3 regions of the Pseudarthrobacter sp. P1 genome follow, and region 3 is predicted to be linked to each of the others. Evidence: predicted binding sites of a transcription regulator. Region 3 holds the regulator's gene; each other region holds the start of a gene.
What was found. Region 3 encodes LexA, which represses DNA repair genes until DNA is damaged. Its sites were predicted from a motif close to TCGAACANNTGTTCGA; they were not measured.

Region 1 (3,928 bases), 1.0 Mb from region 3:
ATCTGCTGGTTCAGGCACAGACCCGCCTGGCCCGCTGGCGCGACCGCATGCCCACCTTGCCCACGGGATCGGCCAAGACGGTCCTCGTTGAGGTCCGCAACGCCCTGGCCAGCGATCTCGATGCACCGCGCGCCCTGGCCGCCATCGATGCGTGGCTGGATGCCACCCCGGAGAGTGCCATGCCGTCGGTCTTTGATGCCGCCATTTTTGCCGACTTGGTGGAGTCGCTGCTGGGCGTCGTCCTCTAACAACTCCGCGGCCGACCAGCAGGTCCGTTGGACCGATGGTTGGAGGGCGGGCTTGCCCAACTGCCATGCATGCCAATACCAAGGAACCCTCATTCGTCCTCGCGGCCGTATGGGGGTTTCGGCGTACCCGCTCCCGGTGATCGTCCCCAGCCGCTCCCACCGTTCGCAAGCTCGCCACGGACTCCTCGCGGCCGTGGGCCCAGGCCGCCCTCAGCCGCACGGAGATCTGGTGCCGCGCTGGCCCGGCCAGGCCCCCGCCTGCCGAGCCCCGGGTGCTGCAGTTGCACGGTCGAACCGCGATGTCTGGTGATCGTCCCCGGCCGCTCACCCGGCCCGCCAGCTCGCCGCTGGGCCCTCGCGGCCGGAGGCCCAAGGCCGCGCGCGGCCGTGGGGAGATCGGGCTGCGGGCGGCCCCTGGCCGGCCGGTAGGGCCCGGTGGCCGGGCGACGCCGGGGCCTCCCGCACCCGGGGGCGGCGGTGTCCGTCATCCCGGCGGTTCCCCGGCGTGGTGGTACCCGTTGCGCAGGGGCCGGCGGAGCGGGTCGATGGATGGGGGCGGGGTGAACCAGGGGATGCCGTGCACGGACTCGACCTCCCAGCCGGTGTGGTGGATGAGGTGGTGGTGGTAGGAACACAGCAGCACGCAGTTCTCCACCGAGGTGTCCCCGCCTTGGGACCGCTAGACGATGTGGTGCGCGTCGGTCCACTGCGGGGGCCGGTCGCAGCCCGGGAACGCGCAGCCCCGGTCCCGGATGAGCAGCGCCCTGCGGATGTGGGGCGGGACGAGGCGCTGGGACCGGCCCACGTCCAGGATCTCGCCCTCCGCGCCGAGCACGGCCGGGATGATCCCGGCGTCGCAGGCCGCCGTGCGGATCGCGGCGGCCGGGATCGGGCCGCTGTGCGGGACGGCGGCGCTGCCGGGACCGGCGGCGAGCTCGGCCAGGGTCACGGTGATGAACAGTTGCGGGCGCAGGCCCCCGTTGTCCGGGAGGGTGTCGGTGCGGGCGCAGGCCCCCGTTGTCGGCCAGGGTGCCGGTGCGGGTGGCGAGGCGGACGCAGTCCAGCAGGGCGTGCAGCAGCAGCTGGGGCCGGGGCCGCTGCCCGGCCAGCAGTTTCCGGGCCACGTGCGGGTCGACGCCGGCCGGGTCGGCGGATTCCAGCACAGCCTCGGCATCCCCGTCCGCATCGCCAGCACCGGGGGTCCCCTCCCCACGGAACCCGTCCGCGCCGGTGGCTCCGGCCGCTGCCGTCCCCGCCGCCGGGCCCGGTTCCGGCCCCGGCCATGCCGTCCGAAGCGTCCGAGGCGCCCTGTGGCGGGCCTCCGGCGCCATCGTCCCCGGCGGCAGAGGCTGCGGATGCGGCACCGGTGCCGGTGGCCCAGGCCGGCGGCGCGCCCTGCCCGGGCACGGCCACGGCGTCGAAGGCTCCGCCGGCCAGGATCCCGGCGGTGCCGCGCGGGTTGGTGCCGGTGCCCATCACGGCCATCAGCTCCTCATACGACAGCTGGGTCAGGTGCCCGTCGAAACGGACCATGCCGCGCCGCGGCGCCCCGAAGTGGATGCCCTCCTTGGCCAGCAGTTCGGCCTCGGTGGGTTCCTGCCCGTCCGGGTCCAGGTGGGCCAGGATGCGCCGGGCGCCCCGGGCCAGGAAGTCCGGGGACTCCGTGGCGGCGGTGGTGGCCAGCGACGCCTCGACCGCGTCCACCTCCGCGGCGCCGATCCGTCCGCCGGCGGCCAGGCGGGAGGCCTCGGCCACGGCCCGGGAAGCCACCAGCGCGTTCTCCAGCGAACAGTTCCCGGCCAGGAACGCGGCGGCCAGCACCGGCTGCTTCGGCGGGGCCACGGTTTGGCTGATCGGATCGACGGCGGGCAGGAACGCCGCGGCCAGGGCGAGCCGCCTGGCCGCCTCGGCCCCGGAGATGGCCAGGGCGTCCCGGAGCATTGCCACCGGGGTCGCGGCCCCGGTGTCCCGGTACCGGCCGGCGAGGGTGCGGACGGCGAGCTCGCCGGCGCAGCGGACCTTGAGCGCGTCCAGGTGCCGGGAGAGGGTTTCCAGCTGGCCGGCCAGGACGGCCAGCTCCAAATCGGGCAGGGCGGCCAGGGCGAGCGGGTCCGGCCCGCAGCCGGCACCGGGCTTGGCGCCATCGGTGCCGGACGCATTGGCTTCGCCGGAGGTCTGCGCGGCCGCGGCGTGGGCAAGTGTGATGATCCGGCGCAGATGCCCGCCCGGTGCCTGCCCCTCCCGGGCGGGGGAAAACGCCGTGATGCCCATGCACTAATTCTAGTGAACTGGACATGGGTCGAACATGGTTTCGATTAAAAGGGGACAAGGTCGTCCCCGGCACCCCCTGTGCAGGAAACCACCGCCGGCGGGCCGTCCGGTAGCCGGACCAAAACGCCAGCACCACCAGCCCGAGGCCCGCCACGGCCGGCCCCAGCTGGGCCGGCCCGGAGAGGAACACCAGACCGCCCGGCAAGATCACCTCGTCCGGCAGGGGCGCATAGGCAAACCAGCCGAAGCCGGCCTGCCGCCCGGACACCAGCGTGATCCCGATGCCGAGCACCACCAGCGCCAGGGCCGCCGCGGGAACGACGGCGCGCACTAGCCACGCCCCGAACCGTCCGGGCCGTCCACGATTGTCCATGCGGCACAGCCTACTGCCGGCGCACCGGGTCTCGACAGGCTCGACCAGCGGGGTTTGGGCGCCGCCGTTTGGGGCATCTGGGCCTCGACCCGGCTGCGGCCGGTCTGGGCCCACGGCCGCGAGGGACCCGCGGCGGGCGTGCGAGCCGAGGGAGCGGCCGGATCTCCGCGCGGCCGCGGGCGGCCTCGGTCGATCACCGGTCCGGGAGTTCGACCGCAGCGCCGCGCCGGGTCTCGGCTTCGCTCGACCAGCGCGCCGGGTTTCGGCAGCCTCGACCACCGCGGCCGGTCTGGGTCGATCACCAGACGGTCCGTGGCCTATCGGTGCAGCTAGGGGAGGTCCTTACCCCGGCGCTTGAGGTAGCGCTCGAACTCGCGGGCGATGGACTCGCCGGTTGCCTCGGGCAGGTCTGCGGTGTCCTTGGCCTCCTCCAGTTGGTGGACGTACGCGCCGATTTCGGCATCCTCGGTGGCAAGTTCGTCCACGCCGCGTTCCCACGCCTGGGCGTCCTCGGCCAGCTCGTCCGTGTTCAGCGGCACCTGGAACAGGTCCTCGATCTGGTGCAGCAGTGCCAGCTGGGCCTTGGGCGAGGGCGCCTGCGCGACATAGTGCGGCACCGCCGCCCAGAGCGAGACGGTGGGCAGGCCGGCCAGCATGGCCAATTCGCCGAGCACCCCAACGATGCCGATCGGCCCCTCGTACTGGGATGCTTCCAGATTCAGCCGTTCGCGAACTTCGTCGTCCTCGCTGGTGGTGGTGACGGGGATGGGCCGGCTGTGCGGGACGTCGGCCAGCAGCGCCCCCACGAGCACGACATAGTTCACATTCAATGCCGCGGCGTGGGCCAGGAGCTCGGCCGTGTAGGCGCGCCATTTGTAGGACGGTTCGATGCCGTGCACAAAGATGACATCGATGGCCGTGCCGGGGATGGAAGCCTTGGCGATCTTGGTGGCGGGCCATTTGATCCGGCGTCCGCCGTCGGCGGTGCGCCGCACCGAGGGCCGGGTGAACTGGAAGTCGTAGTACTCGTCGGGGT
Region 2 (3,928 bases), 1.3 Mb from region 3:
GCCCAGGATGACTCCGCAGGGGTGCATGGAGATGTGCCGGGGCAGCCGGTCCAGCCGTTCGGTGATGTCCACCAGCAGGTCCAGCTGCTGGCTGGGCCCGGTGCCCCCACTGCGGGCGCCCTCTCCCCAGTGGCTGGCTTCCACCCGTTGGGCGAATTCGCGCAGTTCGGGCTTCTCTGCGAGCGCCTCGCGGAAGCTGCGGGCGGAGAATCGCCAAAGCTGTTTGGCGATGGTGTCGATCTCTTCCTCGTCCATGCCCAGGGCCAGCCCGGCGTCGCGGACGGCGCCGCGGGCGCGGTAGCCGTTCTGCATGCTCATCAGCGTGACCCGCCCGGGGCCGAAGCGTTCGAAGATGCGGTGGTAGACGGCGTGGCGTTGGGCGCTCTCGACGTCGATGTCGATGTCCGGCAGGGTGGAGCGGTCCCTGGAAAGGAAGCGTTCGAAGATCAGGTCGTGGCGCAGCGGGTCCACCTGGCTGATGTCCAGCAGGTAGTTGACCAGGCTGGAGGCGCCGGATCCGCGGGCGGCCCCGCGCACCCCCATGCCGTGGATCATGCTGGAGACCTCCGCCACGGTGAGGAAGTAGGCGGAGAAGCCCAGGTCCGCAATGGTGGACAGCTCCATGTCCAGGCGCTCGCGGACCCTTCTGTCGGTGTGGTCCGTGGCCTGGGGGAACCGGCGTCCGATCCCGGCCTGGCAGCGCTGCCTCAGTTCCCTGTCCGGGTCCCCGCCGATCCCCAGTACGACGGCCTCCGGGACGGTGGGGTTCTTCCAGCCCATGTCCGTGATGGGGTCCAGCCGGCAACGGTCCGCCAGCGCTGCGGTGTTGGCCAGCAGCTGGACCGTCCCCGCGGTGCCGTACCCCGCGGCGTGCATGATCTCCCTGGCCATCGATTCCATCTGGGCGGCGCTCTTCAGCCAGCCCTGCCCGGTGGGCTGGAGTCCGTCCGCCGGACCGGCGAGCGCGGTGAGGGGGCTCAGTGCACGGGCGGAGTCCAGCACATCAGCCGTCGCCGCCCCGTCCTCGGTGCAGTAGCGCACGGCGTTGCTGAGCACGGCGGGCACGCCGAACTCATCCGCCAGACGGAGCATCCGCACGGCGTGGGCGGTGCTGAGTGGCGTGCCCGGGGCGCTCAGATGCGAGACGATCTCCGCCACCAGCGTTCCGGCGGGCATCAGCCGGTGCCAGCGGGCAAAGTTGCGCCGGGGCAGCAGGTATTTGCGCCCGCCCATGGAGCGCCCGACGTCGGAGGCGGGGCCCACCAGAACGGTCAGGACCGGTGCCAGGGTGGAGGGGTCGACGGCGCGGGCGGCCAGCTGCTCGAGGCTGACCCCCACGGGGGCCTTGGGGTGGGCGTGGGCGTCGGAGACCAGCCGGCACAGGGCGCGGTAGCCGGCCGCGCTGCCGTGGGCCAGCACCACCACGCGGCCGGTTGGCCGCAGCCGGGAGGGCCCGCTGGGAATCCCTGCGGGTTCGGGGCTGGGTTCAAGGACGGCGAGGTCAACGCCCACGAGGGGGTCGATCCGGGCCGCCATGGCGGCCTTGACGTGTTTGACAGTGCCGTAGAGGCCGTCGCGGTCGGTGCAGGCGAGGGCATCGGCGCCTCCCGCCACGGCGGCCTGGACAAGCTCGTCCGGCCAGGAGACGCCATAGTGGGCGCTGAAGGCGGTGGCCACATGCAGATGGGTGAAGCTAGGCACGCTCCTCCTCCTTCTGCTTCTGCGTGGGGGCGCGCAGGGCGTCGTGGATGCGGATCATCCGCCACCGCCCGCTGGCCACATGCCGGGAGAGGTCAAAGGTGTAGAGCTCCCCCGCCCCGTCCAGCCGCGCCTGCACCCGCCAGATTTCGTGGTCCACCAGGCCCGGTCCGTGGCCCAGCGGGGCGCGCTGCTCCTGCGCCCACCAGGAGCGGCGCTCGTACCAGCGGACGGGGTCCGCACCGAGCACATAGCTGTTCCCTTGCCAGCTCAGGCGGAGGGGCAGGCCCTCGGTGGAGAGCACCGCCTCCACGGATTCGCTGAAGATGCCCATGCCCGCCCCTTCCCGCCGCGGACCCATCCACTGCTATCTCAACCACGCCATTGCAGGCCGGAACCACCGGCCGTCCAGGCCGCCAAATGCCCTTTTCGACCATTCGAACATATATTCGAACAGGCCCCACTGTACGCTCCCCCGGGCGCCGTCGGCAACGGAGCCGATCCCGGGTGCTGCGGGGCCCAGCGGAACGCGGAAAGCCATAGCTGGGGGCCCGTTTGCCCATTAGCATTGCCGTAAGGCATCGATGACGCTGCGCCACTGCACCACCAACAGCTAAAGGAGCGCTCCATGACTGACATGGTCACCCTTATTGCCCGGACCGCTCCCCTGGAGCGTGAGCTCAAGACAGCCTCCCGCACTGTGGAAGAGGGCGACATCACCCGCATTGGCGAGCTGTACTTCACCGCCTATGACCCCGGCCAGGCCAGCGACTCCCTCGAGGCCGCCATCGCCGACATGAGCGCATCCCTGGCCGGCAAGTACGGAAAGTTCATGCCCAAGGCCTCCCACGTCGCACTGGATGAGACCGGCACGATCATTGCCGCGGTCCTGGTGGTGGAACGGGCCATCGGCGACGACACGCCCGACAGCCCCTTCATTTTTGAACTTTTCACCGACCGCGAGTTCCGCCGCCGCGGCCTGGCCGAGGATCTGGTCCTGGCCACCATGGACACCCTGTTCAATCTGGGCCACGAGCAGGTGGCCCTGCGGGTGGACAGTAACAACGCCGCCGCAATCGCCCTCTACCTCTCCCTGGACTTCCACCGCTGGGCCAAGGAATGGTCCGCGGACGACGACTAGGAAGAGGAAGAGGAACGCCAGCATGGAACCGGCCGTTTCCTTCATCTCCCTGGGCGTGCGGGACATTGCCGCCGCCCGGCGCTTCTACGTCGACGGGCTGGGCTGGCCGGTCCACATGGAGGCGCCCGGCGAGGTCATCTTTCTCCAGGTCAACCACGGCCTGATGCTTTCACTCTGGGACCGGGCCGCCATGGCCGCCGATGCCGGCGTGGATCCCGACGGCGGCGTGCCCGCCGTCACGCTGAGCCAGAATCTCCCCTCGCCCGCCGCGGTGGACGGGGCGCTGGCGCAGGCGGCCGCGGCAGGCGCCGTCGTCGTGGCCCCCGGCAGGTCAAAGGAGTGGGGCGGCTATGTCGCCTATTTTGCCGATCCGGACGGCTTCCGCTGGGAGCTCGCCTACAACCCCACCTGGACGGTCGACGACGACGGCACCGTCACCGTCTGACCCCGCCGGCCTTCCGGGAAGGCCTTGGCGCAGCGGATCAGAGCAGCGGATCCTCGATCGGCGCCACCAGGAGCGGGGAGTCGTTGCGGACGTTGCCCACCGCGGCACCCACCGGGTCCAGCCGCCACCCTGACGCCACGCCGTCGGCCCCGGCCAGCACCATCGCCAGCAGGGCCTGGGGGTCACCGGCCTGCGGATCAAGCCAGGCCGCGAGCGCGCCGGCATCCATGGGCACCGGCAGCCTGTCATGCAGCCCGGCCAGCTCGGCCAGGACGGGGTCGGAGCTGTCGGCGGCGGGGGCGGCCTTGGTGATGATGGTGCAGGAGAGCAGCCACGCCTCTGGACTGCCCTCGGGCTGGGCCGGGTCCTTCCACCACTCGTAGAGCCCGGCAAAGGTGGTCAGCGAGCCATCGGTGCTGTGCACAAAGTACGGTTGCTTGGTCTTGCCGTCCGGGGACTTTTTCCATTCGTAATAGCCCTCCACCGGCACGGCGCAGCGGCGGGCCTTCAACGCGGCCCGGAAGGTGGGCTTCTCCGCCACCGTCTCGCTGCGGGCGTTGAAGGCCCGCACGGCCACGGACGGGTCCTTGGCCCAGCCGGGCACCAGCCCCCATTTGGCCACATGGAGCTGCCGGTGCACCTGC
Region 3 (3,928 bases):
TCGTCCAGCGGCACGGTGGCCTCGCCGAAGCGCCGGATGCCGGCCTTGTTGCCCAGGGCGATGCGCAGGGCCTCGCCGAAGGTGATGGCCACATCCTCCACCGTGTGGTGGGCGTCGATGTGGGTGTCGCCGGTGGCCTTGACGGTGAGGTCGATCAGCGAGTGCTTGGACAGCGCCGTGAGCATGTGGTCGTAGAACGGCACGGAGGTGTCAATGCTGGACACACCGGTGCCGTCCAGGTTGATCTCCACGAGCACGGAGGACTCGCTGGTGCTGCGTTCCAGGCGGGCGGTGCGGCCGGCGCTCTGCACGGTCTCGGTCATGAAAGAAGGTCCTTTGATTGCTGTGGCGGGGCAGGCGGGGGCGGCCTCAGGGTGCACACCGGTGGCGGTGCGCACCGCTGCGTCCCCTCCAGTCTAGAAGAGGGTGGGCCGTGGCGGGAAAGCGGGAGTCCTAGCCCTTGAGCAGGGACGCCAGCGAGTCAAGGAACACGGTGGTCTCCGCCTCGGTGCCGGCGGTGACGCGCAGATGTCCGGGGATGCCGACATCGCGGACCAGCACGCCGGCGTCCAGCAGGCCCTGCCAGATGGCGTGCGGGTTCTCCAATCCGCCGAAGAAGACGAAGTTGGAGTCCGACGGCGCCGGGTCCAGGCCCAGCGCGGCCAGCCCGGCGACGATGCGGTCGCGCTGGACCTTGATGTCCTCGACGTTGGCCAGCAGCGAATCGGAGTTGCGCAGCGCGGCGACGGCGGTGGCCTGGGTGATCGCGGAGAGGTGGTAGGGCAGGCGGACCAGGCGCAGGGCGTCGGTGACCTCCGGGGCGGCGGCCAGGTAGCCCAGGCGGGCGCCGGCCAGGGCAAAGGCCTTGCTCATGGTCCGGGACACCACCAGGCGCGGGCGGCCCGGCAGCAGGCTCAGCGCGCTGGGCGTGCCGTCGTGGGCGAACTCGGCATAGGCCTCGTCCACAATGATGATGGCCTGGCTGGCCTCGCCCGCCTCGTAGACTGCCTCCACGACGTCCAGCCCCAGGGCCGTTCCGGTGGGGTTGTTGGGCGAGCAGAGGAACACGATGTTCGGCGCAGCGGCGCGCACCTGTGCGGCGGCGTCCTCGGCGGTGAGGGAGAAATCATCCTTGCGCCGGCCCGCGGCATACGCCGTGCCGGTTCCGCTGGCCAGCAGCGGGTACATCGAGTAGGTGGGAGGGAAGCCCATCGCCGTGCGGCCGGGGCCGCCAAAGGCCTGCAACAGCTGCTGGAGGACCTCGTTGGAACCATTGGCGGCCCACAGGTTGTCCAGGGTCAGGCCGTGGCCCAGATAGGCGGCCAGCGCGGTGCGCAGTTCGGTGAATTCACGGTCCGGGTAGCGGTTGAGGCCCTCGAGCTGCTCGGCGACGGCCTTCAGGATGGCCTCGCGGGCATCGGCCGGAACGCCGTGCGTGTTCTCGTTCACATTCAGCAGGATGGGCACATCCAGCTGGGGGGCGCCGTACGGATGCTGCCCCCGGAGATCGTCTCGAAGGGGCAACTGGTTCAGGCGTTCTAGCTGGTTCACCCTTCCACTTTAAGTGCCACGGGCACAGGGGGCGAACCACGGGGCTCCGTGACCCTCTGTTACCGCCTCCGCCGGCCGCGCCGGGCCTGGAGCGGCATCCTGCGGAACCTGCCAGGAAGGTCAGGCAGCCTTGGGGACGAACAGGCGCTGGCCCGGCTGGACCACGGAGCTGGCGAGATCGTTCAGTTCGACAATGTCCGACACCACGTCGCGGGTGTCGCGGGAGGAATCCGCCGCCATGGCGATGGACCACAGCGTCTGGCCGGACAGCACAGTCACCGTGCTGGTGTAGTCCGGCGCCGGGCCGCCCACCGTGGCGGCCTTGGCGGGGGTGGTGAAGACGGCGGCCAGGGCCACCAGGGCGATGGCCACCAGGGCCAGCGGCATCCAGATCAGGACCAGGCGGCCCCGGCGGGTCAAGCGGAGCGGGGGAAGTTCGTTCGTGGAGCTCATGGCATTAAACCTTTCACTTCGGCAGACGTGCGCCCTGGGCCGTTCGAAACAACCGGGCCGAGAGCGGTGAAACAGATTCGAACATGTATTCGAATGCGTCTTGACCATTTTTAGCACTAATGGACGAAGCTTGCCAAGACTCGCTAGAACAAATGTTTGAAAAACTACCGGAGCTGTCCTACCGTTAAGGCAAGGGATTTACCGGATCGGTAGTAGTCGAACCAAGCAGTAGTCAAGCAGGCGCCACCGACACGAACTCCCCCACACCCAGTGGGTGGCCGCACCGGCCACCCACCAGTACCGACGCCGTCGCGGGAAGGACAGCACCATGCCGTCTCCGGAATTCATCCTCCACAGCGGGAATCCCGCCAGCCGGCACGGCCTCAAGGGCCTGACAGTGCGGCAGAAGAAGATCCTCGAGTGCATCCAGCGCTCCATCTCGGACAAGGGCTACCCGCCGTCCATGCGCGAGATCGGCGACGTCGTTGGCCTCGCCAGCCTCTCCAGCGTCACCCACCAGCTCAGCCAGCTGGAAAAGATGGGCTACCTGCGCCGGGACCCCAAGCGTCCGCGCGCCATGGAGGTGCTCATCCCGTTGACGCTGGACTACGGCCAGCCGCGGATCGAGGGCGTTCCGGCCCCCACCGAGCTGCGCGGGGCCAACGGGCTGAACATGGCCGAACTCAGCAGCGCCTCGGACACGGCATTGGTTCCGCTCGTCGGCCGGATCGCCGCCGGCGGACCCATCCTGGCCGACCAGGTCATCGAGGACGTCATGCCGCTGCCGCGCTCCCTGGTGGGCCACGGTGAGCTCTTCATGCTCAAGGTCTCCGGCGACTCCATGATCGACGCCGCCATCTGCGACGGCGACTGGGTGGTGGTGCGCCGGCAAAGCAACGCCCTCAACGGCGACATCGTGGCCGCCCTGCTCGACGACGAGGCCACGGTGAAGACCTTCCGGCAGCGCGACGGCCACACCTGGCTGCTGCCGCAGAACACCCGCTACGAGCCCATCCTGGGCGACCACGCCACCGTCATGGGCAAAGTGGTCTCCGTCCTGCGCAGCATCTAGCAAAAGACCCAGCCCACAACGCAGAAGCCCTGCGGCCGCACCGGCCGCAGGGGTTCTGCGTCTGCACCGGCAGGGCCTACCGCACCGCGCGCAGGGGCTTGGCGGCGCCGGCGAGCCACAGAGCCAGCAGGATCGGCGCCCCGATGGCCAGCAGGGCCAGGTTGATGCCGACGTGGTCGCCGAGGTAGCCCAGCAGCGGCGGGCCGGCGAGGAACGCGACATAGCCGATGGTGGAGACCACCGACACCCTGGCTGCGGCGTGCCGGGGATCATCGGCAGCGGCGGACATGCCCATGGGGAAGGCCAGCGCGGCCCCCATTCCCCACAGCGCGGCCCCCACCCCGGCCAGGACAAGGTTGCCGGCAAGGACGAACAGCACCAGGCCCACCGCCGCTGCCGCCATGCTGGCCCGCAGCACCGCCACGCGGCCGAACCTGTCAATGGCACGGCCGCCGAGGAAGCGCATCAAGGTCATTGCCGCCACGAACAGGGCAAAGAGCAGCGCCCCGGCGGACTCCGTGGCCCCCAAGCCATCCACGGCGGCCTTGGCGATCCAGTCGTTGCCCGCGCCCTCGGTGAGCGTGGCACCGAGCACCACGACGCCGATGAGCAGGGTGCGTCCGTCGCGCCAGGCGGAAGACCCCTTGGCCCGCGGCTGGCCGGCGCCGGCCGCATCCGGCACGGCTACCGGCACGCGGGGCAGGAACCAGCGCGGCGCGGTCAAGGTCAGGGCGACCACCACCACGGCAACCACCAGGAGATGCTCCGGCAGCCCGACGCCCAGGGTGGACAGACCCGCCCCGATCAGGGCGCCGACGAAGGCGCCGCCGCTGAAGGCCGCGTGGAACTGGG

Region 1: the regulator LexA is predicted to act here: its motif matches at 2,548-2,563, upstream of ACQCSX_RS04085 (DUF222 domain-containing protein).
Region 2: the regulator LexA is predicted to act here: its motif matches at 2,136-2,151, upstream of ACQCSX_RS05610 (DUF6504 family protein).

Annotation. Positions count from the first base shown of each region.
Region 1 is NZ_CP189584.1:895,819-899,746, reverse strand. It holds gene mshC (cysteine--1-D-myo-inosityl 2-amino-2-deoxy-alpha-D-glucopyranoside ligase) at 1-248, shown strand, start outside; gene ACQCSX_RS04095 (hypothetical protein) at 733-903, opposite strand; gene ACQCSX_RS04090 (HNH endonuclease signature motif containing protein) at 928-1,197, opposite strand; gene ACQCSX_RS04085 (DUF222 domain-containing protein) at 1,194-2,519, opposite strand; gene ACQCSX_RS04080 (PAC2 family protein) at 3,222-3,928, opposite strand, start outside.
Region 2 is NZ_CP189584.1:1,186,320-1,190,247, forward strand. It holds gene ACQCSX_RS05605 (DNA polymerase III subunit alpha) at 1-1,701, opposite strand, end outside; gene ACQCSX_RS05610 (DUF6504 family protein) at 1,694-2,032, opposite strand; gene ACQCSX_RS05615 (GNAT family N-acetyltransferase) at 2,327-2,839, shown strand; gene ACQCSX_RS05620 (VOC family protein) at 2,862-3,284, shown strand; gene ACQCSX_RS05625 (SOS response-associated peptidase) at 3,322-3,928, opposite strand, start outside.
Region 3 is NZ_CP189584.1:4,360,432-4,364,359, reverse strand. It holds gene hisB (imidazoleglycerol-phosphate dehydratase HisB) at 1-323, opposite strand, end outside; gene ACQCSX_RS20355 (histidinol-phosphate transaminase) at 454-1,551, opposite strand; gene ACQCSX_RS20350 (LysM peptidoglycan-binding domain-containing protein) at 1,672-2,004, opposite strand; gene lexA (transcriptional repressor LexA) at 2,333-3,076, shown strand; gene ACQCSX_RS20340 (MFS transporter) at 3,153-3,928, opposite strand, start outside.